2 linked regions of the Plantactinospora sp. BC1 genome follow. The protein of the gene in region 2 interacts with the protein of the main gene of each other region in a pairwise test. Links are inferred from orthologs where the notes say so. Each region holds a gene or a part of one and is shown on either strand. Other genes may lie near its edges. The genes, in order: C6361_RS08015 and rsfS.

What was found.
Region 1: the proteins of rsfS (region 2) and C6361_RS08015 interact in binary tests that used the Escherichia coli proteins (3 or more experiments, as listed by UniProt). The link is inferred for Plantactinospora sp. BC1 from one-to-one orthologs.

Annotation. Positions count from the first base shown.
Region 1 is NZ_CP028158.1:1,875,813-1,891,049, forward strand. Bases 8,555-11,348 are described here. They hold C6361_RS08015 (AAA family ATPase), read right to left. Parts: upstream 10,611-11,348; coding sequence 9,498-10,610; downstream 8,555-9,497. Other genes in these bases: C6361_RS08010 (DUF5682 family protein), read right to left, coding at 8,555-9,501. In the rest of the region: C6361_RS36900 (MauE/DoxX family redox-associated membrane protein), read right to left, coding at 1-246; C6361_RS07990 (S26 family signal peptidase), read left to right, coding at 298-750; C6361_RS07995 (peroxiredoxin), read right to left, coding at 703-1,293; C6361_RS36905 (hypothetical protein), read right to left, coding at 1,373-1,558; C6361_RS08000 (BTAD domain-containing putative transcriptional regulator), read left to right, coding at 1,657-4,665; C6361_RS08005 (ABC transporter ATP-binding protein), read right to left, coding at 4,608-6,464; more of C6361_RS08010, read right to left, coding at 6,583-8,554; C6361_RS08025 (hypothetical protein), read right to left, coding at 12,152-13,567; C6361_RS08030 (hypothetical protein), read right to left, coding at 13,567-14,070; C6361_RS08035 (ABC transporter permease), read right to left, coding at 14,326-15,165; C6361_RS08040 (ATP-binding cassette domain-containing protein), read right to left, coding at 15,162-15,237.
Region 2 is NZ_CP028158.1:7,222,222-7,237,594, forward strand. Bases 9,049-11,978 are described here. They hold rsfS (ribosome silencing factor), read right to left. Parts: upstream 10,748-11,978; coding sequence 10,349-10,747; downstream 9,049-10,348. Other genes in these bases: C6361_RS31745 (DegV family protein), read right to left, coding at 9,049-9,630; C6361_RS31750 (histidine phosphatase family protein), read right to left, coding at 9,720-10,352; nadD (nicotinate-nucleotide adenylyltransferase), read right to left, coding at 10,847-11,443; pepN (aminopeptidase N), read right to left, coding at 11,538-11,978. In the rest of the region: C6361_RS31710 (phosphotransferase), read left to right, coding at 1-896; rpsT (30S ribosomal protein S20), read left to right, coding at 1,053-1,319; C6361_RS39350 (hypothetical protein), read right to left, coding at 1,566-2,378; holA (DNA polymerase III subunit delta), read right to left, coding at 2,375-3,349; C6361_RS31730 (ComEC/Rec2 family competence protein), read right to left, coding at 3,595-6,042; C6361_RS31735 (ComEA family DNA-binding protein), read right to left, coding at 6,315-7,136; C6361_RS31740 (alginate lyase family protein), read right to left, coding at 7,299-8,546; more of C6361_RS31745, read right to left, coding at 8,785-9,048; more of pepN, read right to left, coding at 11,979-14,060; C6361_RS31770 (DUF397 domain-containing protein), read left to right, coding at 14,131-14,349; C6361_RS31775 (PQQ-dependent sugar dehydrogenase), read left to right, coding at 14,673-15,373. UniProt on the Escherichia coli protein: Functions as a ribosomal silencing factor. Interacts with ribosomal protein uL14 (rplN), blocking formation of intersubunit bridge B8.

The sequences.
Region 1 (15,237 bases), 5.3 Mb from region 2 along the record:
CGCCAGCGCGAACCCGACCGTGGTCACCTCGGCGACGGGCAGCGGTACCAGCAGCAGCGGCACCACCGCCTCGGCCGCCGTCACCGCCACCGCCAGCGGGACGACCACCCGGGACGGCAGCAGCGCCATCGCCCGCAACGAGTCGGCGAAGGCCCGGAACGCCGCCCGCCCCCGCACCTTGCTGCCGGCCGAGGCCAGGAAGACCAGTACGAGCAGCCACCGGCTGAACTCCGACACGTACGACACGCTCTCCCGCCTCCTGTCAACGCCCGCCCCACGAGGGGCTACCGTGGCGCGGTGCCTGGACCCACTCTGCTGATCGTCGCCGGCTCGTTCGTGACGCTCGGGATCGCCGTCCTGGTTGCCCGCGCCCTGCTCCAGGTCGTCGGGGTCAACGGCGACAGCATGACCCCGACGTACCGGGACGGCGATCAGCTCCTCGTGCTCCGGCGGGGATTCCGGCGGCGACTGCGGGTCGGCGCCGTCGTCGTCTGCCTGCCGCCGCCCGGCATCAGGATCACCTCGGGCGACGTCGACGCCGCCACACAGTTGATGGTCAAGCGGGTGGCGGCGCTGCCGGAGGGACAGGTCTACGTCCTCGGCGACGCACCGCGACACAGCCTCGACTCCCGCGCCTTCGGCGCACTCGCACCGGAACTGGTGCGGGGCGTGGTCGTCCGACGGCTGCGGGCCGCCGTGGAATCAGCGCCCGGCGGGCACGACGTCGCGCCCCGGGGCGAGCTCGGCTAGCTGTGCGGCGCTGTTGCTGACCCCGGCCACCCGCCCGTCGGTGCCGACCAGATAGAACGCGGGGAAGGCGGCGACCTGGAAGGCCGACTGGAGCGCCCCGTCGAGCGGCTCGTGGACGACCGCCGCCCGGGTGTCGGAGACGCCCAGCGCCGCCACCAGCTCGGCGCGCTCGCGCTCCTCCCGGTCCGGCTGCTCCGGGTGCAGCCTGGTGAGCACGACGAGCACCGCCGTCGGCGTCTCCAGCGCCTCGGCGAGCGCCGACCGTACCGAGGGGAGCTGCTCCTGGCATCCCGAACAGTCGGGGGCGAGGAACGCCACCAGGGCGCCGGCCGCGTGCAGCGAGGCGAGGGAGACGACCTCGCCGCCGGCGGTCGACGCGGTGAAATCCGGCACCCGCGCGCCGACCGTGAGGGTCACCGGCGGGCGGACGGCGGCCAACTCCTGCGTGTGCTCGCGCAGCTTCCTGACGACGCCGAAGGTGAGCAGCAGGTTCAACAGCGTGAGTGTGGTGAGGACGACGAGTACGGCGACGACGACGGTCACGGGTTCGCTCCTGACGGGAATGGGCACGAGCGCGTCGCGGCCGGGGGTGTCCGGCCGCGACGCTCTCACGGGCGGTACTTCAGCACTCGGTACCCCACCAGCACTGGCACTGGCTGTTACAGGTGCGCCACTTGAACCGGGTGTTGGTGAACCGGCAGCACATCGGGGTGTTGGTGCAGGACGGCTGGCAGACCGCCGAGGCGGTGGTCTTGGGCAGCATCAGCGCCAAGAACCGGTCCGCCAGGGTGCCGACGTGACGGGTCATCGCGTACCTCCAATCTGGATCTCTAGACTGATCGCGGACGGTAGCCGGCCGTGGTACACGGCGACCTACAACATCGATACAAAACTGGTAGAGGTGCCTTGAGCCTGCGATTCCAGCTACTCGGCCCACTCCGGATCACCGCCGCCCGTCGGGCCGTGCCGGTCGGCCCGCAGAAACAGCGGGCGATGCTGGCCATCCTGCTGCTCTCGGCCAACGAGCGGGTCTCGCTGGACCGTCTCGTCGGCGAGCTGTGGGACCAGCCGCCCCGCTCGGCGGTGGCGAACCTGCGCACCTACGCCAGCGGGCTGCGCCGGTTGCTGTCCGAACTGGAGGGCGGAGCCGCCGACGACGACCGGCTGGTCGCCGGTGCCGCCGGATACCGGCTGCGGGTCGACCCGGAGGAGCTGGACCTGCACCGCTTCCAGAGCGCGGTCGAGCTGGGCCGGGCGGCACTGGATCGCGGCGACCCCGCCACCGCCACCGCACAATTCCGGGCCGCGCTGGAGCTGTGGCGGGGCCGGCCGGCCGAGGACGTACGCCCGGGGCCGGAACTGGCCGCCCGGATCACCCTGCTGGAGGAGCAACACCTGTCGCTGGTCGAGGACCTGATCCAGGTACGCCTCGCGCGCGGCGAGCACGCCTCGGTCACCGGCGAGCTGCGGCTGCTGATCACCGCCAACCCGTACCGGGAGCGGCTGCGTCACCAGCTCATGCTGGCGCTGTACCGCTCCGGCGACGCCCCGGCGGCACTGGCCGCGTACGCGCAGACCCGGGCGGTCTTCGCCGACCAGCTCGGCCTCGAACCCGGCACGGAGCTGTCCCGGCTGCACCAGGCCATCCTGCGCCGGGCCCCGGAGCTGTCCACATCGGACGCGAGCGCCGAGCCCGTCGACCCGCCGCCGGCCGCCGTGCCCAGCGAGCCACCGGGGCCGCCCCGGCAGTTGCCGCCGGACCCGGCCGCGTTCGTCGGCCGGGTCGACGAGCTGGGTACCATCGCGCGGGCCTGCACCGCCGCGAACGGGACGCGGACCGGTCCGGCGGTGGTGGTGCTGCACGGCCCCGGCGGGATGGGCAAGACCACCCTGGCGGTACGCGCCGCGCACCGGCTCGCGGCCCACTACCCCGACGGACAGCTCTACCTCGACCTACAGGGCGGGACCTGCGGCATGCCCGGTCTCGACCCGCTGTCCGCGCTCGGTCAGCTGCTGCGCGCACTCGGCGTGCCGGCCAGGGACGTACCGCTCGACCTGGGCGAGGCGGCCGCGCGGTTCCGGTCCGAGACCGCCGCCCGGCGGTTGCTGATCCTCCTCGACGGCGCGACCGGGGCGGCGCAGATCAGATCCCTGCTCCCGGCCGGTCGGGACTGCGCGGTCCTGGTCACCAGCCGCCGGCCGGCGAGCACCCTCGACGCGCTCCGGCTCCGGCTGGACCGACTCAGCGACGCCGAGGCGCGGCAGCTCCTCGACACTCTCTGCGGGGACGGCCGGGTGGCGGTCGACCCGGACGCGACCGAGCAACTCGTGACGCTCTGCGACGGGCACCCGCTGGCGCTGCGCATCGCCGGTGCCCGACTCGCGGCCCGCCCCGACTGGTCCGTCTCGGTACTCGCCGGCCGGCTGGACGACGAGCGGGAACGCCTCGACGAACTCCGTGCGGAGGACCTCGCCATCCGGTCCAGCTTCTGGCACACCTACCGCCAGCTGCTCGACAGCGCCGATCCGGACGACCGTACGGCGGCGGCCGCCTTCCGGTCGCTGTCGCTGCTGCGGGTGCCGGAGCTGCCGCTGCCGCTCGCGGCGGTCACCATCGGGGTCCCGCAACGGCGCGCCCTGACCCTGCTGGACCGGCTCACCGAGACGCACCTGCTGGACGCGATCGGGCCGGCCCGGTTCCGCTTCCACGACCTGCTCCGGCTCTTCGGCGCGGAGCTGGCCGAGGAGGTGGATCCGACCGCCGAGCGCGAACGCGCGGTCCGGCGCGGGCTCACCGCGTATCTGACCACGGTGCTGCGCGCGGGCCAGCTGCTGCGCCCGCAGCGGGTGGCCGAGCTGGCCGCCGGGCCCACCGTCGCCGAACTGGGCACCATCGACGACGCCGTGCGCTGGGTCGACGGCGAACTGGCCGGAATCATCGCGGCGGCGCGCCAGGCGTGCGACGCGGCACCGCAGCTGAGCCGGCTCTGCGTGGAGGCGATTCCGTCGGTGGCCGTCTGGTTGCAGAAGCACAACCGGTGGGCGGAGGCCGACGCGCTGGTCGGCGTCTGTGAGCAGGCGGCGACCCTGACCCGGGACGACGCCGCCCGGGCCACCGTGCTGCCGCTGCGCGCGACGCTGCACTGGCGTACCGGATCCCCGGAGGCGGCGCGCGGCGCGCTGAAATCGGCGCTCGGGCTGTGGCGCCGGCTGGGTGATCGCGAGGGTGAGGGGCGGGCGCTCCAGAACCTCGGCTGGTTCCACCACCGGACAGGATCGCCCCGCCGGGCGGCGGAACTCGTCCGGGCGGCCGTCGGGCTGCTCGCCGAGGCGAAACCGGTGTGGCTCGCCATGGCGCTGCACAACCTGGCGGAGATCGAGTTCGAGCTTGGCGACTTCCCGGCCTCCGACGTCCACCTCACCCGCTGCCTGGCGATGCGGCGCGAAGACGACGACGCCGTCGGCGAGGCGATCACCCTGGTCGCGCTCGGCCGCACGCAGAGCCAACTCGGACGGCACCTGGCCGCGTTGACGGCCCTCACCGCCGGCCTGCGGCTGTGCCGGCGGACCGGCAACCGGGAGGACGAGTGGGAGGCGCTGCTCAGCCGCTCGGAGGTGTACCTGCGGATCGGCGACGTGGCGTTGGCCCAGCAGGACGGCGAGGAGGCGCTGACCCTGGCCCGGGAGGCCGGCGACCGGTACGGCGAGGCGGCGGCGCTCCGGCAGCTCGGCCGGATACGCGAGCGCCGTGGCGAGCGGGCGGCGGCCGACGGGTACGCCCGACGCGCCAACCTGATCTTCGCCGACCTGCCCGGCCAGCGGGACGGGGTACTCGAGACGTTCCTGGCCGGGGCGGGTCAGCCGGCCGGTGTCGTCTCCGCCTCCGCCTCCACTTCCGCCTCCGCCGGGGCGTAACCCGACGCCTGCATCCGGAAGAGCGTGGCGTAGGTGCCGTCGACCGCCAACAGCTCCTCGTGCCGGCCCGCCTCGACGACCCGCCCACCCGACAGCACCACGATCAGGTCGGCGTCCCGCAGCGTACCGAGCCGGTGCGAGATCAGCACGGTGGTCCGGCCGGCCCGGTAGTGGGCCAGCCGGAGCTGGATGTCCCGCTCGGCCTCGGCGTCCAGACCGGCACTCGGCTCGTCCAGGATGAGCAGGTCCCGCGCCGGGGGCAGTACGGAGCGGGCGATCGCCACCCGCTGCCACTGCCCGCCGGAGAGCAGTACGCCCGCGTCCGCCGGATCGCCGTCCAGTTCGAAGACCCGGGACAGCATCGTCGCGTACCCCCGGGGCAGCGCCTCGATGGTCTCGTGGATGCCGGCCCGGCGGGCGGCGTCGGCGATCCGGGCGGCGTCCTCGGCACGCACCTGGTCCGGGCCGGCCGGGTCGACGTCGCCGAGCCAGATGTTCTCCGCGGCCGTCAGGTCGTAGGTCATGTAGTCCTGGAACACCGCGCCGATCCGGGCCCGCAGCTCCGCCACCGGCAGCTCGCGCAGGTCGAGACCGTCCCAGAGGATCGCGCCCCGGGTCGGGTCGTAGAACCGGCAGAGCAGCTTGACCAGGGTGCTCTTGCCGGCGCCGTTGTGGCCGACCAGGGCCACCGCCTGGCCGGCCGGGATGAACAGGTGCACGCCGCGCAGCACCCACGGGTGGTCCGGGCCGTAGCGGAACCAGACGTCGCGCAACTCGATGCCCCGCCGCAGCGGGGGGACCGGTCGTGGCCGGGTCGGCTCCGGCAGGTCCGGCGGGCAGGTGACGACCTGCTCGTAGTGGGCGAGCAGCAGCATCGCCTGGTGGATGCCGGCGATGTGGTCGATCAGCGTGCTCAGGCTGCTCTGCACCCCGGCGACGGCGGCGACGAAGACGGCCACGTCGCCCACCGTGAGCCCGCCGGACCGGGCGGTGACGACCGCCCACACCAGGCCGCCGCCGGAGAGCGTCGCGCTCAGGATCGCGAGCAGCGCCTGGACGCGTACCTCCCGGCGTTCGAGGGCCCGGCGGGCGGCACTCGCCGTACCCAGCTCGGCGAGCATCCGCCGCCGGAACAACCCGCCCAGCCGCAGCAGGCGGATCTCCTTGGCCGCGGAGAGGCTGGTCAGCAGGCTGGCGTAGAACATCTCGCGCCGCTCGCCCGGCCCGATCTCCCAGAGCAGGTTCGCCCGTCGCCGGCTCAGCCGGACCTCCGCCACCAGCGCCGGTACGCCGCCCGCCGCCACCAGCAGGGCCATCACCGGGCTGATCACCACGAGGGTGCCGAGAAAGCCGGTCAGCAGCACCGTGCCCTGCACCAGGCCGAGCAGCCCGTCGACGCAGCGGCCGGGCCCGTCCCGCCCGGCCTGCTCGGCGAGCCGGAGCGTGTTCTGGAAGGCCGGCTCCTCCAGCCGGCGCAGCCCGGCGAGGCGGTCGGTGGCGGCGTAGAGCTGGTCCAGCGCGACGATGGCGGACGAGCGGCCGAGGTCCGCCCGCAGGTAGTTCGTCAGGTGCGGCACCAGGGCGAGGCCGATGGAGACGCCCGCCAGCGCGCTCGCCACCCCGAGGATCGGGCCACCGGAGGCGTTCGCGACCCGGTCGAGGACGAGTTTGGTGAGCCAGGCCGCCAGTACCGGCAGCGCGCCCGCGATCGGCGCGAGCAGCACGTACGCCGTCAGGTTGGCCCGCCCGGACCGCCAGACCACCGCGACGGCCCGGGCGGTCCGAGCAATGCTGATCATTGCGCGAGGGTACGGACGCCACCTCCAGGAGCAGCTACAGCGGAGGTACAGGTGCCGGTCGGGCCGGCACCGGGAATGCTGCCGGTCGTTGCCACCACCTTCGGCGAGGCCGCCCGGTTCACCGGGAACCGGCCGTCCCGGCGAGCAGCTCGACGACGGCGGATGCGGTCGCCGGATGCGCGCCCAGCAGCAACGCCGCCCCGCTCGACGGCGACCCGCCCCCGGACGCCCCGGCCGGCTGCCAGCCGGCATCGCAGCCGAGCAGCTCGGCAACGGCGTCGCAGGCGGCCGGATGCTCACGCAGCAACCCGACCGCCGGCCCCGACGACAACACCTCGACACCGGCCGGCACGGCACCCGGCCCGACCGGGGCGGTCGCGTCGGTCGACCACGGCGGCGCCCAGGCGTCGAGCGTGGCGAGGCTTCCCGGGAAGGTCCGACCCGCCTCCCGGACCAGCAGCGGAACGAGTTCCCGACCCTGCTCCCGCAGCGTCGTGATCAGCTTCGGCAGCCAGGGCAGCAGCACCGGGTCGGGCAACCGGGCGAACGCCTCGGAGATCACTTCCACGACGAAGGGGGTCAGCGTCGGCACCGGCTCCAACGCCTGGACGAAACCGCTCAGGTACTGCGGGAACGCCGGCACGACCAGCGGATTGCCCAACAGTTCGGCACAGCGGGACCGGAGCTGCGCCACCGACAGCAGCCCCAGCTGGGACTGGGCGGCCCAGAGCAGCGCCACCTTCGCCGGGGCCTCCGGATGCGACTGCCGCACCGCCAGCTCCAGTTGGGCACGGTCGCAGCCGAGGGACAACGCCAGGCTCTCCATCGAGAAGAGGAAGCCGAGCATCGCCCCGACCTGGCGTACCCCGGTCTCGTCGTCGGTGAACGCGGTCGGCAGCAGGGTGCAGTAGTGCGCGTACCCGGTCGTCACGAAACTCTCGCACCAGGCCGGCAGCTCCGGCTCGGTGTTGCGGTAGTGCGCCAGCAGCCGGCGGATCCGGCGCAGCACCTCGGGCGCGTCGTCCACGGTGCGCTCGGCGGAGAGCAGTTCGACGGCCCGCGCACCGAGTTCGTCGACGAAGCGCCGGCTGGGCAGGAAGAGGATCGCGTCCTCGACCGCCGCCAGCGCGACCGCGGCGGTGGCGTCCGGAGCCCAGACCGAGCGACGCAGCCGCTTCTCCAGCACCTGTTCGACGGTGATGCCCTCGTAGCCCAGCTCGATCACCGCGCGCTGGTGCCGGCCCAGGCCCAGGTCCCAGCTCTCCTGGATGGAGCGCTCACCGAGCCGCCGCTCCCCCATGATCGGCCGGACGACGCCGTCGGGCAGCAGCCGGTGCAGCACCCAGAGCAGGTCCGAGCAGGGCGCCAGCTCTGGACGGGCGGTCAGGTCCAGCAGGGCCCGCTGGATGGTGCGGGTCTCCAGGGCCAGCCCCAGCGGCGCGAGCCGGTCGAAGACGTCCCGGGCCAGCGGCGGCAGCGCGTCGTAGCCGACCTGGCCGATCCGGTCACCGCCGAGCAGGATCTCGCAGAGCCGGCGTACGTCCCGCCGGCCCGGGACGACGTCCTTCTCGATGCAGGTGACCGCCGCGTCGGAGAAGTCGTAGGGCGTCGGTCGGGCCCGGTGGCGGATCCCGGCCAGCAGGATCGAGGTCTCGAATACCGCGATCGCGTCGGCGGTGCTGGCCAGGTAGCCGTTGCGGCGGGCCAGCCGCACGATGTCGACGCACCAGCCGAGCAGCTCCGCCTCGTCGACCTCGTCCAGCACCGGCGGCCGGGAGAGGAAGCCGGAGAGCCGGTCGGTGACCGGTGCCGGTGCCGCCGCTGCCGCGGGCTGCTTCTTCGCCCGGCCCCGCTTGCGGCCCGCCTGCTGCCCCGCAAGCTGGTACGGCGTGACACCGCCCCGACCCACCGCCTTCGCCCAGCCGGCCTGGGCGATCGACACCGACCCGGGGGCGAGGTCGAACTGCCGCTCGATCGCCGAGTGGCTGGACGGGATGAGCCCGTACAGCCAGCGGGTGGCGGTGCGCGGGCTGATCTCCCAGTCGGGGGTGCCGGGCGCGGTGCCGAACTCCTCGACCGGGCTGGCCGCGTGGAAGGCGCCGCAGACGTAGAGGCAGCGGGACCGGTCGACGCCGGTGGCCGCCATGTGCTGACGCATCCGGGTCCACATGTAGCGCTCGCGGTCGGCGTCCCGGTCGTCGGGACCGGAACCGGCCGGTGGACGCAGTCGCCGGATCAGGCTGCCGATCAGGACCATCACCTGCCGGTACGTGTCGTAGTCGGCGTCGGCGAGCGGCTGCTCGACATACTGGTCCCACCACTCCGACCAGTGCCGCACCCTGCCGTGGTGCAGCAGGTACGACCGGAGTTCGGCGAACCGGGGACGCAGGTCGCCCATCCCGATCCCGACCGCCTCCCCGTGCAGCGCCGCCTCCTCCGCCGGCTGCCCGCCGGACCCGTCCGGAGTCGCGTCATCCTCACCGGACTCCGGCCCCGCGTCGGAGGCTGGCTCGGCCGACGCGGTGGGCGTCCACTGGAAGACGTGGTCCGCCGACCGGTCCACCAGAACCAGTTCGACGCCCGGGGTCTCCAGCGCGTACGCGATGGCCTGGTATTCGGCCGACGCCTCGCTGATCGGGGCGACGATGTTGAGCGGCGCCCAGGCCGACGGGAACCCGTCGAGATCGGAGGCGAACGCCTGCAACGCCACCGGCAGCCGGCAGTTGCGCAGCTCCTCCAGCAGCGGTCGCAGGTCCTCGCAGAGTTCCAGGTAGATGACGGCGGGCTGCTTCTCGCGGAGCCGGCGGGCCATCGCCAGCGCGGAGGCGGGCGAGTGGTGGCAGACCGGGAAGATCTCCAGCTCCTCCCCCAGCGCCCGGTCGACGTCGTCGACGATTCCGGTGAGGATCTCGGCCACCGCGCCCGGACCACCGGCGAACGTGGTCGCCGCCGCCTCGAGCTGCGCGCGCAGCGGGGCGAAGGTGCCCGCCGACCGGTCCGGGACGTCGACGCGGGTATCGGAGGGGCCGGCGCTCATGAGAGCGTCGCGATCGCCTCGCGACCGCCTTCGAGGAACTCCGGCCACGACCCGCCGTCGGCCTTGCTGCGCGGCTCGACCACGCCGTGCCAGTACTTGTTCAGGATCGCCAGGTCCTCCGGGGCACGTCGGGCCAGCGAGCCGACCAGCGAGCCGGCCAGCGTGGCGGCCCGCAGGGTACGGTCGCCGAAGAAGTGGCTGTGCAGGATCGCGTCCTCCAGCACACCGATCTGTTCGGCGGTGGAGAGCGCCGACTCCAGCTTCTCGTCGTCGCTGCCGGCCGCGGCCGCCGCCGCCCGCAGGTCCGCGAAGCTCTGCAACAGGATGTCCAGCAGTGTCGGCGGCACGTCCAGTTCGATCCGGTGCCGGCGCAGCAGTTCGGTGGTACGGAACCGGACGATCTCGGCCTCGCTGCGCTTGTTCGTCACCACCGGGATGCGGACGAAGTTGAACCGGCGCTTGAGTGCCGAGGAGAGGTCGTTCACGCCCCGGTCCCGACTGTTCGCGGTGGCGATGATCGAGAAGCCCGGCTGGGCGAAGACGATGTTGTCGTCGTCCAGCTCCGGGATGGAGACGTACTTCTCGGAGAGGATGGAGATCAACGCGTCCTGTACGTCGCTGGTCGACCGGGTCAGCTCCTCGAACCGCCCGATCACCCCCCGCTCCATCGCCGTCATGATCGGTGATGGGATCATCGACTCCCGGGACTGGCCCCGGGCGATCACCATCGAGACGTTCCACGAGTATTTGATGTGGTCCTCGGTGGTGCCGGCGGTGCCCTGCACCACCAGTGTCGAGTTGCGACAGATCGCGGCGGCGAGCAGCTCGGCGAGCCAGCTCTTGCCGGTGCCGGGGTCGCCGATCAGCAGCAGGCCCCGGTCCGACGCCAGGGTCACGATGCTGCGCTCGACGAAACTCCGGTCGCCGAACCACTTCTGCGAGATCTCCCGGTCGAGGCCGTCGGCCCGCTCGGAGCCGAGCACGAAGAGCCGGACCATCCGCGGGCTGAGCCGCCAGGAGAACGGCTTGGGGCCGTCGTCGACCGACTCCAGCCAGTCGAGTTCCTCGGCGTACTTCACCTCGGCGGGGGCACGCAACATGTCGGTCATTCGGTGGGTCTCCTAGCTGAGGAAGTTCTTGAGTTCGAAGACGAGCTTTCGGATGTGCCCGGAGAGGACGGGCGCACCGAGATCCTTGAAGCGCTGCCGGAACCACGGGTTCACGCTCTGCTGGCCGCCGCTGTTGACCGAGCCGACCGGGATCACCCGTACCCCGCTGCGGTGCGCCGCCGCCAGTCCGTCGAAGACGCCCTGCGGATTCGCCTCGTAGTAGTCCGAGATCCACACCAGTACGGTGTTGCGCGGCTCGGCGATCTTCGGGCGTACCAGGGTGAGCGCGGCGGTGCCGTCCGTCCCGCCGCCCAGCTTGGTCCGCAGCAGTACCTCGAAGGGGTCGTGCACCCACGGGGTCAGGTCCAGCGCGCGGGTGTCGTACGCCACCAGGTGCACGTCGACCCGGGGCAGCCCGGCGAAGATCGAGGCCAGGATGGTGCAGTTCACCATCGCGTCGACCATCGACCCGGACTGGTCGACCACCACGATCAACCGGGCCGGGGTGGTCCGCCGGGCGGTCTGCCGGTAGTAGAGCCGGTCGACGTAGAGCCGCTGGTCCTCCGGGTTCCAGTTGGTGAGGTTCTTCCAGATGGTGCGTTCCAGGTCGAGGTTGCGGAACACCCGCTTCGGCGGCACCGAGCGGTCGATGCTGCCGACGCTGGTCTGCTGCACCTGGGTACGCAGCACCTCGGCGACCTCGTCGACGAAGCGCCGGATCAGCGCCTTGGCGTTCGCCAGCGCCACACCCGAAAGGTTGTGCTTGTCCCGCAGCAGTTGCTCGATCAGCGACATGCTCGGGGTCAGCTTGCTGGCCAGCGCGCTGTTGCCGAGCACCTCGCGCAACTGCATCCGGCGCACCAGGTCGCCCTCGATCCCGGCCAGCACCCCGGCCAGCTCGCCGGTGCCGGGCTGGGTCCCGACGCCGGGCCCGCCGGTGGCACCGGGCCGGCCGCTGCGCAGTTGTCCCGGTTGCAGCCCGAGCGCCTGCTCGAACCAGCCGGCGTCGGACTGCCAGCGGGCCAACTGGGTGGCGGTGACGTTGCCCGAACCGGTCGCGAAGACGTTGAGCAGCAACTTCGACACCAGGGCGGCCCGGCGCACCTCGACGCCGCCGACCTGCTCGTCCGAACCACCGTCACCGTCCACCCCGCCGCCGCCGTCCACCGCGCCGTCACCGTCTACCGCGCCGTCGCCGTTCACCGCGCCGTCGCCGTTCACCGCGCCGTCGCCGTTCACCGCGCTGTCACCGCCGTGCGGGCCGGAACCGCCCGTGTGGTCCTCCTCGGCGGGTGGCGGCGTCATCAGGTCCCGCAGGTCGGTGGCGAGCTCCGGGAAGCGCTGCACGATGGTGTCGACCGAGACCGTCGGATCCAGCAGCGCCGCCGGCAGGCCGAGGTCGTCGACGATCGCCACGCTGGCCGACTCCAGTGCGGGCTGCTCGTCCGGGTCGAAAAGCCGGGCCAGCAGGCGCCAGTAGAGCACCTGCCGCCGGTTCTCGTGCATCCGGGCACCGCCGCGCGGATCTCCGCTCTGCTCGCTCATCGCCGCAGCAACCGTCCCGCCCGCTCGCGGAGTACGGCCACCGCGTCGCCGGACTTCGCCTCCGCCTTGACCACCCTGGGATCGGTCGGGCCGAGCGCCCAGTCGCCGGTGTGCGCCTCCGCCGTCGCCCGTTTCGAGCCGTGTCGCACGGCGAGCGGTTGCAGCAGCCAGCGGCCGGCGTCCCAGCGGAGCAGGCCGAGACACGCCGACGACCTGGCGACCAGCTCCGGGGTCAGCGGCGCGCAGCGGGGCAGCCGGAACACGTCGACCGGCAGGGACTGCCCACCGAGTTCCAGGGTGACTCCGCCCCGGTCGTCGGCGGTGGCGGAGTAGCCCTCCAGGAGGACGGGTTCGGCGATGCGTACCGGATGGCGGTCCAGCGGGGCGACCGCCGGGGCGACCGCCTCGGGCAGCCGGAGCCGGGCCGTGGCGAACGGGTCGGCCGGCTCGGCCGGCCGGGCCTGGTCGTCCCGCCAGACCAGGTCGCCGCCGGGCAGCAGCGGCAGGTCGGTGATCTCCACGGCGTGCCGCTTGGCGAGCGCGCCGAGCAGCACCGGGTGGCTGCCGAGCAGTCGCCAGACCGCCGGACCGACGATGGTCTCCACCTTCGCGGCCGAGACGCTCGTCCGGACCAGCCGGGCCGGTGCACCACCGGCCGGCTCGAGTACGGCGTGCACCTGCACCTGGATCGCGGTGCCGTGCTCGTGCACGTCGGCACCGAGCGGCAGCAGCCGACCGGAGACCGGCGTGGCGGCGGCCAGCCCCGCCGGCAGGCCCCCGGGCTGGGCCAGCAGCAGGGCCCGGGCCCACAGGTCGGCCCAGCGCCGGGCCGGCAGCCTGTCCATTGTCGACATCGGACAGCAGCCGCGCAGCTCGGCCGCCAGGCCGTCGAGGAGTACCGCCAGCCGGCGCAGCGCCGGCACGGCCAGCGCCGCGTCGAGGGTCGGCGCCGAGGCGGCGACCAGGTCGTGGTCGACGCCGCGCCAGCCCGCGATGGCCAGCTCGCGCAGCCACGACCGGCAGCCGGCCAGCACGTTCTCCGGCACGGACCCGGCGGTCTCGGCCGGCGCGGGTGCCGTCCAGTCCGCCCGGGCGCGGCCGAGCGCGGTGTCCAGCCGGGCGAGCAGCGCGTCGTGCACCGCGCCGAGCAGTGCGGCACGTCCGCCGGCCAGCGCGGTCAGGTGCTCGTCGGCGAGGGAGCCCGCGACCACCTTCTCCACCGCTTCCCGGACCCGTTCGCCCAGTGGCGTCACCGCGAGGGTGTCGGCCAGCGCGGCCAGCGCCGCCCGGGGCTGCTCACCCAGCCGGGCGAAACCGTGGCTGAAACCGTCGTCGAAGCCGCCGACCAGGTCGAGCGTCTCCTCGATCCCGGGCTCGACGGTGGCGAGCCCGGACAGTTGGGTGGCGAGCATCAGCCGACCGTCCCCGTCGCCGGAAACCAGTGCAGTTCGGGCAGCGGCTCGGTGCTGCCGGGGACCTCCAGATAGGACAGGTGCCGGAGGAAGCGGCTGAAGACCACCGCCGCCGGTGTCGGCTGGTGAGCGCCGTTCAGCCGGGCCGCCAGGTCGGCACCGGAGGAGGCCTCGTCGGCCACGTCGATCCGCAGATAGCGGGCGACCCGCTCGACGCCGTACTGCACGGTCGCCTCGTCCAGCAGCGCGTGCAGGTGCTTGCAGGGCGCACCACGCAACCCGCCGCACGGGCGGTTGTTGTTGGTGCTGCAGTTGAAGGCGTGGCTGCCGGCGGCGATCGACGAGACGTAGACCCGCTCGATGTCCGAACCGCTCGACACGACACCCTGCAACCGACCGTCCGCCAACTCGACGAAGGGGACCTTCGCCAGCTTGCGGGGCTGCACCGCCGGCAGCACCCGGACGACACTGCGCCGCTCCCACCCGTCCTCGATCGTTCCCACGACCCCCGCCCTTCTCGTTCGATGCCCCGAGAAGATAGACCGGCGCGGCGACATTTTCCGCCACGCCCGGACGGGCCCCTGGACAACGGCGCGGCGACCCTCCAGACGGGCGTCCGGCGGTGGCGGTACGCCCTCTCGGCAGCGGTGGCCTCCGCCGGGGCGGTGCGGCGCGCGACCGCCGTACCACCCCGACGGGCCACCGCTCAGCCGCCCCGACGGGCCATTACGTTCAGCCGCCCCGGCGGGCCATCGTGTTCAGCCGGCGCTGCGGGCCATCGCGCGTACCCCGACGGTCAGGCCGACGGCGGCGGTGACCAGCGCCGCGACCCAGCCCCAGAGCACGGTCGACGAGCCGATCTCACCGGCGAAGAGCGCGCGCTCGGCGTCGACGAGATAGGCCAACGGGTTGAACTGCGCGGCGACCCGCATCCAGCCCGGACCGGTCTCCAACGGCAGCAGGATCCCGGAGAGCAGCATCAGCGGGAAGATCAGGGTCTGCTGCACGGCCCAGAACATCCAGTCCTGCTTGCGTACGGCGATCGCGAGCGAGTAGCTCAGCGCACCGAGCCCGACGCCGAAGACCGCGAGCAGGGCCAACCCGACCAGCGCGCCGACCGGATAGAGCCGGAAGCCGAACGGGATCATCACCGCGACGATGATCGCCGCCTGCCCGGCCAGCGGCACCATCTCCTTGAGCGCCCGGCCGACCAGCAGCGAGGGGCGGGACAGTGGGGTGACCAGCATCCGTTCGTGCGCACCGGTCTGGAACTCGAAGAGCAGGTTGGCTCCGGTGGCCGAGGTGCCGAAGAGGGCGGTCATCACCAGGATGGCCGGTACGAACCACTGCCAGACGCCACCGGCGCCGAGGGTCGTACCGGCCTGGCCGCCGAGCGAGCCGACCAGCAGCGGCCCGAACAGGCCGAGGAAGACCAGCGGCTGCACCATGCCGAAGATGAGCGAGAACGGGTCGTGCCGCAGCGGGCGCAGTTCCCGGGCCAGCACGATGCCGGTGTCCCGGAGCAGGCCGAGCGGACCCGTCCGGCGTTCCGCCGGAACCAGGGTCGACGAGGTGGCGGTGGCACCGATGGCGGTCATGCGAGGTCCTTCCGGGTCTGCTGGTCCCGCGGGCTCTCCTGCGCGGTCGGGGTGTCGTGCCCGGCCTCGCGC
Region 2 (15,373 bases):
CGATCACCGCCCGGCTGGGCGCCCGGGTCGGCTGGGCCGGCACCGCCGGTGGCGGCTTCACCCGGGGATTCGCCGGAGTCTTGCAGACCGTCGCCGGGGACCGGGTCTTCGTCAAGGCGGCGTCCCTGGTCGACCAGCGACACCTCAGCGACTGGTACGCCCGGGAGGCGGCGATCACCGCCGTACTGCCGGCCGGGCTCGCCGTCGCCCGCCCCCGCTGGACGCTGACCGCCGCCGGGTACCACGTGATCTGCCTGGACGCCATCGACGGCCGGATGCCGGGGCTGCCCTGGGCGCCGGCCGAGCTGGCGGCGACCCTCGACGCGTACGCGACCGCCGCGGCGGCGCTCCGGCAGCCCCCGGTGGAACTGGCGGCGCTCGGCGTACCCCGGCTCGCCGACCTCGCCCGGGCGGACCTGGCCTGGTGGACCGAGCTGGCCGCCGGCCGGGAGACGCTGCCGGAGATCCCCGCCGTCGCCGGGCACCGGCTGCCCGAACTCGCCGCGTTGGAGGCCCGGCTGCCCGGGTACGCCGACCGCCCGTCGATGATCCACGGCGACCTGCGGGTGGACAACGTACTGCTGGACCGGGCCGGAGTCGCCTGGCTCTGCGACTGGACGTGGCTCTGCTACGGGCCGCCCTGGTTCGACCTCGCCAGCCTGCTGGTCACCGCGTACGCCAGCGGGCTGGACGCCGACGCCCTGTTCGCCACCCATCCGGCGGGGCTGGACGCTCCGGCCGACGGGCTGGACGCCGCACTCGCCGCACTCTCCGGATACTGGCTGGTACGCGCGGCGGCCGGCAGCGGCACCGGCTCCCCGCACATCCGGGCGCACCAGCGGTGGAGTGCCCAGACCGCGCTCGACTGGCTGGCCGAGCGGCAGGGATGGCGGTGAGCTGGGGCGGGGCGGCGATGGGCTGTTTTGGCCCCGGCGGGGCGTACCTGGTAACGTGGCTCTTCGCGCGTGCCGACACGGGCCGTACTCCGACGTGCGTCGCCGCCCGCGCATCAAAGGCAAACGTAACCCTAGCTATTAGGACGAGGCTGTCGCGTGGCGAACATCAAGTCCCAGATCAAGCGCAACCGGCAGAACGAGAAGCGCCGGCTGCGTAACAAGTCGGTCAAGTCGTCGCTGAAGACCGCCATTCGCAAGTTCCACGAGGCGACCGAGAGCGGAGACAGCGCCAAGGCGACCGAGCTCATGCGGGACGCCTCGCGCAAGCTCGACAAGGCGGTCAGCAAGGGCGTGATCCACCAGAACCAGGCGGCGAACCGCAAGTCGGCGATCGCCAAGCGGCTCCAGTCGCTCTCCGCCTGACAAGCGGGACACCACACACCTGACGTGTGGCCCCCGAGCCGGCCGGCTCGGGGGCCACACGTGTTCTTCCGGCACGGCCAGCCCACGTATTCGGGTCAGGTGTTCTTCGGCACGGCCAGCCCATGTCTTCGGGTCAGGTGTTCCTCGGCACGGCCAGCCCATGCCTTCCGGTCAGGTGTTCCTCGGCACGGCCACATCTCACGCTCGGGCTCAACGTGGCCGGTGTCGATTTCCTCGGCGGCCCGGCTAGCGGTAGCGGCGTCTGGCGGACTGCCGGCCGGTGTCGATCGGGTCCTGCCGGGAGACCCAGCGGCGCTCCGGCCGCTGGTCCAGGCGCTCGGCCAGGCCGCTGTTCCGGGCCCGGGCGGCGGCTGCCGGTGGCGGTGCTGCCTGCCGGGTCTGTGGCAGGCCGAGACGTGGCCGCCCAGCCTCCCGCCCGGTGACACCGCCGACCTCCTGTCCCAGCCGGCCGTCGCCCTTCGACGACCGGCTCGCCGGGGTCGACGGGCCGATCAGGTCCGGCGTGACCGCCTCGGGACGGGGTCGACGGCGGGCGCCGAGTTCGAGCCGGGCCCGGACCATCGCGGTCATGCTGAACGGGCGGGCGACCAGGAACCGGGCCGGCAGCCGGTTACCCGGGGCGGTCCGAGGGGCCGGCGCGTCGTCGGCTGCGACGCCGGGTCGCGGCGCGGTCAGCCGGTGGGTCTGCCCGGACCCGACCAGTGACCGCTTGGGCACGCTGGCCCGGCCGACCGCCGGCTGGAGCTGCCGACGGAACCGTTCCCGTTCCTGCGTCGGCACCCGGGCCGCCGACCGAAGCACCGCAGCGGCCACCACGTCGTTGACCTTCACCATCACCGCGACGGTCGCGGGCAGGACGAGTACGCCCCACCAGCTCACCAGCTCGGCGAGCGCGAGCAGCAGGCCGAGGGCCACGGTGCCCTCGAAGTAGACGAAGCAGAGCATCCCGCCCGGGTCGACGTGCCGGAGCCGCAGCACACGGGCGTAGAGCGGTCGTAGCCGCTCCTCGTCCGCCGGCACCGCCGTCGCCGTGCTCATCGCGAAGCGCTCGCCCTGCGGGCAGCCGCGACCGCGACCACGGCACGCTCCAGGGCGTAACCCCGGTCGTCGGAGCCGCCCTTGACGGCGGCGTTGCACTCGGCGGCGGCGTACATGGCGTCGGCCAGCCCCTCCGGGGTCCAGCCCCGGCCGACCCGCTGCGCCTTCTCGATCTTCCACGGTGGCATGCCCAGGCTGCTCGCCAACTGGTAGGCGCTGCCCCGACCCGCCGAACTGACCCGGGCCACCGTCCGTACCCCGTCGGCGATCGCGTCGGCGATCGGCACCGGGTCCACCCCGACGTGCAGCGCCCAGCGCAGCGCCTCCAGGGCGCCCGGCACGTCACCGGCCATCGCCGCGTCGGCGACCGTGAACCCGCTGACCTCGGCCCGCCCCCGGTAATAGCGGGCCACCGTGTCGACGCCGATCCGCCCGTCGGTGTCGGCCAGCAACTGGGAACAGGCGGAGGCGAGTTCGCGCAGGTCGTTGCCGACCGCCGCGATCAGCGCCTCGGCCGCGTCGTCGGTGCACCGGCCACCGCCGCGCCGGATCTCGTCCCGGACGAACGCGACCCGGTCCCGGTGGCTCTTCAGCTTCGCCGCCGGCACGACCTCCGCGCCGGCCGCCCGCAGGCCGTCGGCGAAGGCCTTGCCCTTGGCTCCGCCGGCGTGCGCGACCACCAACTGCACCTCGGGGTCGGGATTCTTCGCGTACGCCAGCAGCGCCGCCGCCAGATCCTTCCGGGCGTCCTGTCCAGCCCGGACGATCAGCACCCGCCGACCGCCGAACAGGGACGGTCCGAGTAGTTCGGCGATCTCCCCCGGCCCCAACGCACCCGCCTCATGGTCGTGTACGTCGACGTCCGGGTCGGCGGCTCTGGCCGCGTCGACCACTCCGGCGACCGCTCTGGTGGCGAGCAGTTCTTCGTCACCGAGCACGAGTACGACGGGGGCGAGACTAGCGGGGGTCACGAGGTCATCGTCGCACGTGGCGTGCGTCCATCGGGCCTGGTCACCCGGCTCGCTGCGGCTGACCCCGCACTTAGTGCAAATCCAGACATTTATCTTAACCCTGGCATTCCACGCCAGTGGTTGTGGTGACCGATCGCAGCGTACCGCCGGAGCGGACGGTAACGGCGTCACCACGCGGGGCGGTAACCGACGCACCCGAACGGGTACCTGCCGCACGCGCCGGTCGGCGAGGACCACGAGAAGGCTCACCGGGTGGACGGGTCGCCGGGGTCCAGCCCCCGGACCGCCACCGACAGCCGCCCGCTGCCCGGCTCGACCACCGCCAGATCCCCCTGCTCGTCGGTCCGGAGCACCCTGGCGCCGGCCCGGGACAGCCGGGCGAGTACCCCGGCGTTGGGGTGCCCGTACCCGTTGTCGGCGCCGACCGGCACCAGCGCCACCGCCGGGCGTACGGCGTCGAGGAACGCCGGCTCCTGGTACGCCGAGCCGTGGTGAGCGAGTTTCAACACGTCCGCCCGGAGCCGGGCGACCGGTACGACCTCCAGCAACGCCTGCTGCTCCTCGGTCTCGGCGTCCCCGGTGAGCAGGATGCTGACACCGTGGACCTCGGCGCGCAGGACCAGCGAGTTGTTGTTCGGGTCCGAACGGGTGCCCCGGATCGGGTGCGGCGGCCCCAACAGGGTCAGCGTCACCGGGCCGGCCGCATAGGTCCAGCCCGCCCCGGCCGCGCCGACCGGTACGCCGTTCGCGCTGGCGGCGCGCTCGACGGTGCCGCGTCCCTCGACCGGCTCCAGCCACTGCGGAACCACCACAGCGGCCACCCGACGTCCCCGGAACACCCCGTCCACCCCCTGCACGTGGTCGGCGTGGAAGTGGCTCACCACCAGCAGGGACACCTCCCGTACGCCGAGCCGGCGCAGGCAGCGGTCCACCGCCCCGGGGTCCGGACCGGCGTCCACCACCACCGCCCGGCCGACGCCGACCGGCAGCACCAGGCTGTCGCCCTGACCCACGGCACAGGCGACGACCACCCAGCCGGTCGGCGGCCATCCGGTGGCGATCAGCCGCACCGGCAACGCACCGACCAGCACGGCGGCCGCGACCACCGCGACGAGCCGGCGCACCGGTGGCCGACGGGCGGCGACCAGCAGCGCCACCGTCAGGGCTCCGAGCAGCAGCCCGCCGGGCACCCCGTCCAGCCAGGGCAACGTCCCGGCGGGCAGGCGTGCGCCGTACCGGGCCACCAGGACCAGCCACCAGGCCGGCCAACTGCCGAGCCACGCCACACCCTCCGCACCGGCCGGCCAGAACGGCGACAGCACCGCCGCCGTCACCCCGAGCACCGTGGCCGGTGCCACCGCCGGCACCGCGAGAAGGTTCGCCGGTACGGCCACCAGGCTGATGGTGCCGGAGAGTCCGGCCACCACCGGGGCGCAGGCCAGTTGCGCCGCCGCCGGGATGGCCAACGCCTCCGCCGCACCCGCTGGTACACCCCGCTGCCGCAGCGCGTCCCGCCACCGGGGGGCGAGCAGCAGGAGCCCACCGGTGGCCAGTACGGAGAGCGCGAACCCCGGGTCGCCGGCCAGCTCCGGATCGACAAGCACCAGTACGGTGACCGCGCTGGCCAGCGCCGGTAGCGCTGCCCGGGGGCGTCCGACGGCGAGCGCCAGCAGACCGATCGCGCCCATCGTGCCGGCCCGGACGACGCTCGGCGACGGCCGGGCCAGGATGACAAAGCCGACCAGCGCCGTGCCACAGAGGACGGCGGCGAGCCACGGCCCGGCCCGGCCCCACCGGGCGAGCAGTAGCACCAGGCCGACCACGATCGCCACGTTGGAGCCGGAGACCGCGGTCAGGTGCGTCATCCCGGTGGTCAGGAAGTCCTCCTCGACCGCCGGTTCCAGCCGACTGGTGTCGCCGACCACCAGTCCCGGCAGCAACCCGCCCGGTTCGGTGGGCAGCGGCGCACAGGCCCGTTGCAGCCCGGCCCGTAACGTGCCGGCCGCCCGCTGCGCCCAGGACGGGGTGCCGCGCAGCACGGGTGGGGTGCTGACCGTCAGCACGGCGGCGGTGAGGTCGCCGCCGCGCGGTGGCGCCAGTCGCCCGGTGGTGGTAACCCGCTGGCCGGGCAGCAGTCCACGCCAGTCCGGGTCGCTGGCCAGCACCAGGATCCGGACCGACGCGCTGACCCTGTCGTTCCCCGCCTCCCCGGCGGCCCAGACCAGCCGGGTCGACAACAGATAGGTCGCCGGCCGGCCGGCGACCCCGCCGATGGGCCGTGGATCCTCCCGGACCACCAGCTCGGCGCTGACCCTGGCTCGTTCCTCGGCCAACCGGGCGATCGACGGGGCGTCCCGTACCCCCGACCGGGCAGCCGTGGCCACGCTCCCGCAGACCACACCGAGCAGTACGGTCACCACCACCCAGCCGTGCCGGCCCGGTACTGCCGGCAGCCGGCGGGTCGACCGACAGGCCAGGACCAGCGCGGCGCCCCCGGCCAGCACCGCCACCAGCACGGCCGGCCCGGTGCCGATCAGGAGCCCGGCCAGCGCCGACAGCCAGGCGCCCACCGCCAGCCCGGCCAACCGCAGGTCCGGCGGCCGTCGAGGCGGCTCGGCCGCCTCTGCCGCGTCATGACCCGCATCCGGCGGCCCTGCCGTCGGACCCGGCGGGCTCGCCGTCGAAGCCCGCAGACTGGCCGTCGCGCCCTGCTGCCGGGCCGCCGGACCCGGCGGACTCGCCGTCGAGACTCGCGGGCTCGCCGTCGCGCCGAGCAGCCGGGCCGCCAGACCCGGCGGACTCACCGTCGACGCTCGCAGGCTCGCCGTCGAGACTCGCGGGCTCGCCGCCGAGGATTGTCCACCGGCCCACGAAGCCCTCAGTCCGGTCGTCGGATCTCGGGTATCGGCCGGTGGACCGATCTGGTTCGCCGGGTCGACGGGGTGCCGGGGGCGGGGGCGGTCTGTCACACCGTCACCAGGTCTTTGAGGTCCTCGTAGCGGGCGTCGCCGATGCCGGTGACCTGGCGGAGGTCGGCCACCGAGCGGAATCCGCCGTGCTCCTCCCGGTGCGCCACGATGCGCTGGGCGAGCACCGGGCCGACCCCGGGCAGTGTGTCGAGTTGCGCCACGGTGGCGGTGTTGAGGTTGACCTTTCCGCCGCCCGGTTGGGCACCGGTGGCTCCACCGGGCGCCCCGGGCGGGCCGGCGCCGGCCGGGCCAGCCCCGGGCGGCGGAGTCACCCCGACCAGGATCAGCTCGCCGTCGGTCACCTTGCGGGCAAGGTTGAGCAACGCCACGTCGACGCCGGGCAACGCGCCGCCGGCGGATTCGAGGGCGTCGGCGACCCGGGCACCGGCGGGCAGGCGTACGAGGCCGGGGCGGCGTACCTTGCCGGCGACCGCGACCACCACCTCGGCGGCGCCGACCGCGGCCCCCGAGGTCGACGATGCGGGCGCGAAGGTCGCCGCCGAGGCGGGCGGGGGCGCGACCGGCTCGGTCCGGGGCCGGGACAGCCAGGCCCAGCCGGCCGCACCGAGCACCACGACGACCGCCACCACCGCGAGGGCCTTCACCCCACGCCGTCCCGGATCGAAGGCGCCGGGACCGGCCGGATCGAAGGCGCCCGGACCGGCGAGCCGCCCCGGCTCCGCCGGTGGGTCCGCCGAGGGGTCTGGTCCGGTGCCGGCGGGAGCGGGTCCGGCGGCCGACCGCTCCGCCGGGATGGCGCGGTCGCCGAGCAGCCGGGAGAGGCGTTGCCGTACCACTGTTTCGTCGTCGTCGGACACCCGGCGAAGGTAGGCGACGCAGAGGGCGTCCCACCGGCCGTGGACCACCGGCTGTGGACAAAGGACGCCAGTGTGGACAACGCCCTGATCAAGCAAAACTGTGCTAGCGCCGCCGCGACCCGGGTCGCCGGCCGACCGCGTGCCGGCCGGCGACCCGACGTCTCAGTTGGGGTTGCCGGCGTGGGTCAGGGTCTCCCAGGCGACGAAGAGATAGTTCGTGCCGGCCGGGCGTTGCCGCTCGGTGAGCTGCTGCGTCCGGGTCATCGGGATGCCCCGACGGTTGTTCAGGGCGTTGAAGGCCACCTCGGTGACCGGGCCGAGCCCCAGGGTCAGGCTGCCGCCGCAGAGCGTCGAGGGTACGGCGTCGCCCAGCTCGTACCTGGCGTGGAAGCCGAGCGCGTGCCGCAGCCGGTCCTGGATCTCCGGGTAGATGTCCTGGCCCTGGTGCCGGAGCGTCTCGGCGACGTGCGAGATGGCCGAGATGCCGTACCCGGTGTGCGTGAAGTCGCGGCAGGTCTCCTGGGAGAGGCCGTCGGAGAAGACCTCCTGGTCGTGCCAGTACGACACGATCTCGGCCCGGGTGTCGATGCTGCTGCCGGCCGGGCCGCGCGGGTACGCCCCGTCGCTGCTCAGGTAGAGGAAGGCCGGCAGCCGGTCGCGGAACTTGCCGACCGCCCGGTCGTAGACGGCCCGGTCCTCCAGGAAGACCGCGATCCCGAGCGAGGCCTCCATCATGCTCAGTTCCCAGTTGCCGTTGCTGGTCGCGTTGCCGTTGATGATCTCGGGCAGGTAGACGTCGCGCAGCATCGCGCCGAACCGGCTGATTCCGGCCGAGGACCAGCCGCCGTAGGTGTACCGGATGATCTCGGCGGCCCGGGGCCAGCTCGACCCGGCCCAGGCGGTCTGCAACGGGGCGTTGCTGTTGGTGTGGTCCCGGATCGTCGCCGACCAGGCGTCCATGATCTGGATCGCCTTCTCCGCGTACCGGCTGTCCTGGGTGATGTACCAGGCCAGCGCCAGGCTGTACGCGGCCAGCGCGTCCTGCCGCTCGTCGGTGCAGCCGTTGTTGGGGTTGGAGTACGAGCCGCACTCGACGACCGCCCGGGGCTTCGGGGTACGGCTCAGCGAGGCGAAGGCGCTGGCCATCATCTGGTCGTAGGCGCCCTTCCAGGGCTGCGCCCCGGCGTTGACCCGGCCTCGGACGAAGTCGAGTTGCGGCCGGCTGACGAGTACGCCCGGGTGGGTGAAGGTGGGTGGCGCGGCGATCCGCACCTCGGCGCCGGGCGGGGCGGCCTGCGCGGCCGGCGCGGCAGCGCCGGGACCGGCGTACGGGACGATCACGGCGGTCGACAGCAGTACTCCGGCGGCGATCATCCGGGACGTTCTGGCGCGGAGACGGGATCTGGACACGCTGCTCCTCCTGCTCGCGGCGTCGGCGGGGGTGACGGACGACCACAATCTCTTAGGAAGGTTTACTGTCCCATAAGATCACCCAGATCGACCCCGGTCAACGCCTACCGGGCAAGAAGCCGCCTTGTCGCGACAAAACCAACAAGGCCGACAACACCAGCAACGCGAACAACCCGGCGCGGCCAGCAACGCCACAAGGCCGACAACACCAGCAGGGCGACAAGACGGGCGCGGCCAGCTACAAGCGGTGCACCACGACACAGACCAGTCCCGGTCCGGTGTGCGTGGCGATCACCGCGCCGGCCTCCGTGACGTAGCTGGCCCGGAGCCGGTCACCGAGGCGCCCGCCGAGCTTCTCCGCCAGTTCGGCCGCGCGCCCGGGTACGGCGAGATGGTGCAGCGCCACCTCGACCTCACCGCTCCCGGCCGCCTCCACGGCGAGGTCGACCAGCCGGGCCAGTCCCCGTCCGGCGGTCCGGACCCGGTCCCGCAGCGCGATGCCGCCGTCCGCCATGTGCAGGATCGGCTTCACCGACAGGGCGGTGCCGAGCAGCGCCTCGGCGGCGTTGATCCGGCCACCGCGCCGGAGGAACTCCAGGGTGTCGACGTAGAAGAAGGTGCTGGTCCGGTCGATGGCGTCCAGCGCCGCCCGGCGTACCTCGGTCAGGCCCGCACCCCGGGCGGCGGCCGAGGCGGCGGCGAGCGCCGGGAAACCGAGACCCATCCCGGTCGACCGGGCGTCGACCACGCTGACCCGGGGACCCAGCTCGGCGGCGGCCAGCCGGGCCGCCTCCACCGTGCCGGAGAGTTCCGCGGACAGGTGTACCGAGACGACGCCGTCGGCCCCCTCGGCCAAGAGCCGGCGGTACGTCTCGACGAACTCCTCCGGCGCCGGCCGGGAGGTACTCATCGCGAACCGCCGGGCGGCCAGCGCCTGGGCCGCGTCGGCCGGCCCGACGTCGACGCCCTCCCGTCCCGGCGTCCCGTCGAGGACGACGATCAGCGGTACGACGGTGAGCCGGTGCCGGTCGGCCAACTCGGCCGGCAGGTAGGCGGTGGAGTCGGTGACGACCGCGACAGGCATTCCGGCACGTTAGCCGATCACCGGCGGCGGAACGACCGGCCGGCCACCGGATCGTGACCCAGCCGGGCGGAGGACCCGCCGGGAGCGGCTCAGACGGGGGCCGGGGCCGGGCCCGGGGCGACCAGGCGGCCGACGTTGTGCCCGCGCAACTGCCAGCCGCGTACCTCGTCGTGCCGCAACTCGGTCCAGTGGCAGTTGTTCAGCGAGCCGACCGACCGCAGCACGGTGGAGTCCCAGCCGAGCAGATAGCCGCAGCCCTGCCGGGCGCCGCCGCCGTGCGTGGCGATCACGACCGTGCCGCCCGGTACGGCGTCGGCGGCCTCCTGCAACGCCGTGCCGACCCGCTTGCCGAGGTCGTCGAGGCTCTCCACCTCGGCGCCCGGATCCGGGTCACCGCTGCGCCAGCGGGCGTGTTCGGCGGGGAAGCGCTGCGCCACCTCGGTCATCAGCAGCCCCTGCCACTGCCCGTAGAACCGCTCCCGGAGCCGGGGGTCGGTGCGGATCGGCAGCCCGGTCAGCGCCGCCAGCGCGGCGGCGGTGTCGGCCGCCCGCCGCAGGTCACTGGCGACGATCGCGTCCGGGCGCAGCCCGGCGAGCAGCGGCGCGGCCTCGGTCGCCTGTTCGCGGCCGAGGTCGTTGAGTGGTACGTCGAGTTGGCCCTGCACCCGGTTGGCGGCGTTCCAGTCCGTGTTGCCGTGCCGCCAGACGATCAGCCGGGTCATTCGGCGATGCCCGCCTCGGCCTCCACCAGGTCCCGGTCGACGAACGGGATCGTCGGGCAGTCCTTCCAGAGCCGGTCGAGCGCGTAGAACTCGCGTTCCTCGCTGTGCTGGACGTGCACCACCAGGTCGACGTAGTCGAGCAGCACCCAGCGGCCCGCCCGCTCACCCTCGCGGCGGACCGGCTTGGCCTTCTCTGGCAGGGCGAGCAGTGCCTCCTCGATCGCGTCCACGATCGCGGTCACCTGCCGCTCGTTCGGCGCGGAGGCGAGCAGGAACGCGTCGGTGATCACTAGCTGGTCCGCCACGTCGATGATGACGATGTCCTGCGCCTTCTTGTCGGCGGCGGCCTGCGCGGCGGCCGTTGCCAGCTCACGGGCGCGGTCGGAAGCTGTCACCATTCTCCTTCGATCAACCGTCGGACCCTTCTAGCCTCTCACACCCGGGGACCGTACGGCCCGGCGGTTAACGAACGATGAGCATGAAACCGGGCGGAATCACCCCCGGTACAGCCTCCGTTTGGCGATGTACTGCACCACACCGTCCGGGACGAGATACCAGAGTGGCCCACCGGCGGCCACCCGGGCCCGGCAGTCGGTCGAGGAGATGGCCATCGCCGGCACCTCGACCAGGCTGACCGTGTCGGCCGGCAGGTGCGCGTCGGAGAGGACGAAACCGGGCCGGGTGACCCCGATGAAATGGGCCAGTTCGAACATCTGGTCGAGATCCTTCCAGGAGAGGATCTTCTCCAGCGCGTCGGCACCGGTGATGAAGAAGAGCTGCACCTTCGGGCCGTACTCCGAGTGCAGGTCGCGCAGCGTGTCGACGGTGTAGGTCGGGCCGCCCCGGTCGATGTCGGCCCGGCTCACCTGGAAGCGCGGGTTCGAGGCGGTCGCGATCACGGTCATCAGGTAGCGGTCCTCGGCCGAGCTGACCGGCTCGTCGGCCTTCTGCCACGGCTGGCCGGTGGGCACGAAGACCACCTCGTCCAGCTCGAACCGGTCGGCGACCTCGCTCGCGGCGACGAGGTGCCCGTGGTGGATCGGGTCGAAGGTACCCCCCATGATCCCTATCCGCCGGATGTCTGCCTCCACGGCTTGATCGTAAGCCGGACGCGCCGCCCGGTCCGGCGAGCATGAGCCAGATCGCATTTTCCGGCCCACCGGAGCGGCCCGGCCCGGCCGGGGCTCAGCGCCGCGCGGCGAGCGCCCGGCGCAGGTCGTCGTCCTCGTCGACCACCACCCGGCGCAGGCCGGAGGGCAGGTCGTCCCGGCCCAGCAGCGCCGCCGCCAGTTCCCGGGTCCGCGCGGAGACGGCGTAGCGCGGATAGGCCAGCGCCGCGACCCGGTCGGCGACCCAGGGGGTACGCCGCCGCGCCGCCGCCGGCATCTCGGCGAAGTACCGCTCCACATAGGAGTCGGTCAGTTCCGCCTGCTCCGGTTGCCAGAACCCGCGCGCCGTCGCCTCCAGCAGCCGGTTCGACAGGCTCGTCTCGCCGACGAGCAGCCGCCAGGCGTGCTCCTTGGCCGCCGGGTCCGGCAGCGCCGCCCGACAGGTGGCGGCCCGCTCCGCCCCGCTGGCACTTCCGTCCTCGGCCTGCTCGGCGGCGACCTCCGGCTCCCCCACCGCACCGAGTACGGCCAGCCGGCCCAGCACCGCCCAGCGCAGCTCGGCGTCGACCGCCAGCCCGTCGGGCACCTCCTTGCCGGCCAGCCAGCCGGTCAGCCGGGCCACCTCGACGGTCGAGGAGATCCAGCCGCGCGCCGCGGCGAGCTGCCCCGAACCGCCGGGCGGGGCCACCGCGAGCAGCCGCGCGCAGGCCCCGGCGAGCTGCTCCAGCGCGGCCGGCCGGACCTCCGGCTGGAGATGGCGGTCGAGCAGGTCGCAGGTCCGGGCCAGCACGTCCTGCACCACGACCACCTCGGTCTCGGCGGGCAGGGCGGCCACCACCAGCGCCACCAGGTCGGCGACCGGCCGTTCCCCGTCGGTCACCGCGTCCAGCGCCTCCGCCCAGAGCAGCGCCCGGGTCAGCGGATCGGCCAGCTCGGGCAGGGCCGCCGGCACGGCGGCGACGGAGGCGGCGTCCAGGCGTACCTTGGCGAAGGTCAGGTCGCCGTCGTTGGGCAGCAGCAGCCGGGCCGCCGGCTGACCGGTCAACCCGGGCAGCACCGTACGGCCGCCGTCCGCCGCCGGGTCGAGGTCCACCTCGACCCGGTCCCGCAACCGCAGCGCGGTCCCCCCGCCGGCCGGGTCGGGATCGTAGAGCCCGACACCGATCCGGTGCGGGCGCAGCACCGGATGCTCCGGCGGGGCGGTCTGCACCAGGGCGACCTCGGCGTAGTGCCCGTCGTCGCGCAGCCGCACCTCGGTGCGCAGGGTGTTGAGCTGCGGCTGCCGCAGCCACACCGCCGCCCAGCCGGCCAGGTCGCGGCCGCTGCCGGCGGCGAGCGCGGCGAGCAGGTCGGCGAGGGTGGCGTTGCCGAACCGGTGCGCGGCGAAATATCCCCGCAGCCCGGCCAGGAAGGCGTCGTCGCCGAGCCAGGCGACGAGCTGGCGGAGCACCGAGGCACCCTTGGCGTACGAGATGCCGTCGAGGTTGGCCAGCGCCTCGGTCGCGTCGGCCACCTCCGTCGGCGCGACGGGATGGGTGGAGGGTCGCTGGTCGGCGGCGTAGCCCCAGGCCTTGCGGCGCAGCGCGAACGTGGTCCACGCCCGGTCGAACCGGGTCGCCTCGGCGGTGATCCGGGTGCCGAAGTACTCGGCGAACGACTCGTTCAGCCACAGGTCGTCCCACCAGCGCAGGGTGACCAGGTCGCCGAACCACATGTGCGACATCTCGTGCGCGATGCTGTTCGCCCGCTGTTCCCGCTCGGCGTCGGTCACCGCCGACCGGGGCAGGAACTCGTCCCGGAAGGTGACCAGGCCCGGGTTCTCCATCGCACCCATGTTGAACTCCGGCACGAACGCCTGGTCGTACTTGCCGAACGGGTAGCGCACCCCGAAAAGCCGGTGCAGCCGGTCCAGGCACTGCCGGGTGACGGTGAGGATCTCCTCGGCGTCCCGGTCCAGGTGCTCGGTGAGCGAACGCCGGCAGTAGAGGCCGAGCGGGATACCGTCGTGCTCGGCCCGGCGCACCGCGTACGGGCCGGCGACCAGTGAGACGAGGTAGGTGGCCAGCGGCGGGGTCGGGGCGAAGACCCACCGCCCGGCGACCGGCCCGCTGTCGAGCCGCCCGTTGCCGGCGACGATCCACTCCTCCGGCGCGACGACGGCCAGGGTCACCGGCGCCTTCAGGTCGGGCTGGTCGAAGCAGGCGAAGATCCGCTGGGCGTTGTCCATCCCCGACATCGCGTAGAGGTAGGTCTCGCCGTCGGCCGGGTCGACGAAGCGGTGCAGCCCCTCGCCGCTGTTCGAGTACGCCATCTCCGCCTCGACCACCAGCGTGTTCTCGGCGGCCAGCCCGGTCAGCGGGTACTGGTTGTCGTCCAGGGCGGCCGGGTCCAGCGCGGCGCCGTTGAGTCGTACCCCGAGCAGTCGAGCCGGCCTGACCTCGACGAACGTCCCGGCCCCCGGCGTGGCCGCCCGGAACCGGACCGTGGTGGTCGACCGGAACCGCTCCGCCGACCCGGTGAGATCAAGTTCGATGTCGTACGACTCCACGGTGAGCAGGGCGGCGCGTTCCGCCGCCGCTACCCGGGTCAGGCTCGGCATCCGCTTATCCTGCACGATGGGTCCGCGGACGGTTCGGTCCCGGCCAGATCACGCTATGGAGGAACCGACGATGGCGCAGCACCCCAAGGGTGATTTCGACCTGTCCCGCGCCGTGTGGCAGCGGGCCGAGGGCGACGACTCCGAGGGCGCGGTCGAAATCGCGTTCGTCGACGATCTGATCGGCATGCGCAACTCCGCCGAACCGGACGGTCCGGTGCTGGTCTTCACCCAGGCCGAGTGGGACGCCTTCGTGGCCGGCGCCCAGGACGGCGAGTTCGACCTCGACTGACCGGGGCGGCGCAGCGGGCGGCTGCGCACCCCGGGCGGCCGTGTGGCGGCGGCCGGCCGGTCGGGTGGAACCGGTTCGCCCGACCGGACAGGCACTCTCCGATGATCCGCTGAGGCGGTGCGTCGTGATCCGGGCGGCATCATCCCCATACATCAGATGACGTACGGTTAGCCCGTAGTCACGAGATGCTCACTCCGGGCGGGACCGGGCTGCCGCGCCCCGCCCCTCCCCCTAGCGTGACAGGTCCTTTGTGCACCCGGTCCCGGACCGGCGCGAAGGTCGCACCGTGCACTGCTTGGAGCTGCGCCAAGTTGGGGGAACGAATGCCATCTTCCGCACGACCGTCACCGGTCAACCGCCTACTACGGACAGGAGTCGCGGTCGCGCTGGTCGCGGCGCTGGCCGCACCGATCTCCGGTACGGCACCCGCCGCCGCCGTGGTGCTGCCGACCGGCTTCCAGGAACAGGTCGTCTTCACCGGCCTGAACCAGCCGACCAATATCGAGTTCGCCCCGGACGGGCGGGTCTTCGTCGCCGAGAAGGGCGGCCGGATCAAGGTGTACGACGACCTCGCCGACACCACCGCCACCGTCTTCGCCGACCTGTCGGCGAACGTGCACAACCAACACGACCGGGGACTGCTCGGGCTGGCCCTGCACCCGGACTTCCCGACCCAGCCGTACGTCTACGTGCTCTACGCCTACGACGCCCCGCCGGGGCAGACCGCGCCGTACTGGAACGACAACTGCGCCTCGGTCGGCGGTACCAACGGCGGGCGGTGCATCGTCACCGGCCGGCTCTCCCGGCTGACCGCCGCCGGCAACACGATGACCGGCACCGAGCAGGTCTTCATCGACGACTGGTGCCAGCAGTACGCCAGCCACGCCACCGGTGACCTGCGGTTCGGTGCCGACGGGATGCTCTACGCCACCGCCGGGGACGGAGCCAGCTACGACCTGGTCGACTACGGCCAGCTCGGCACCCCGCCGAACCCCTGCGCCGACCCGCCCGGCGGCACGATGTC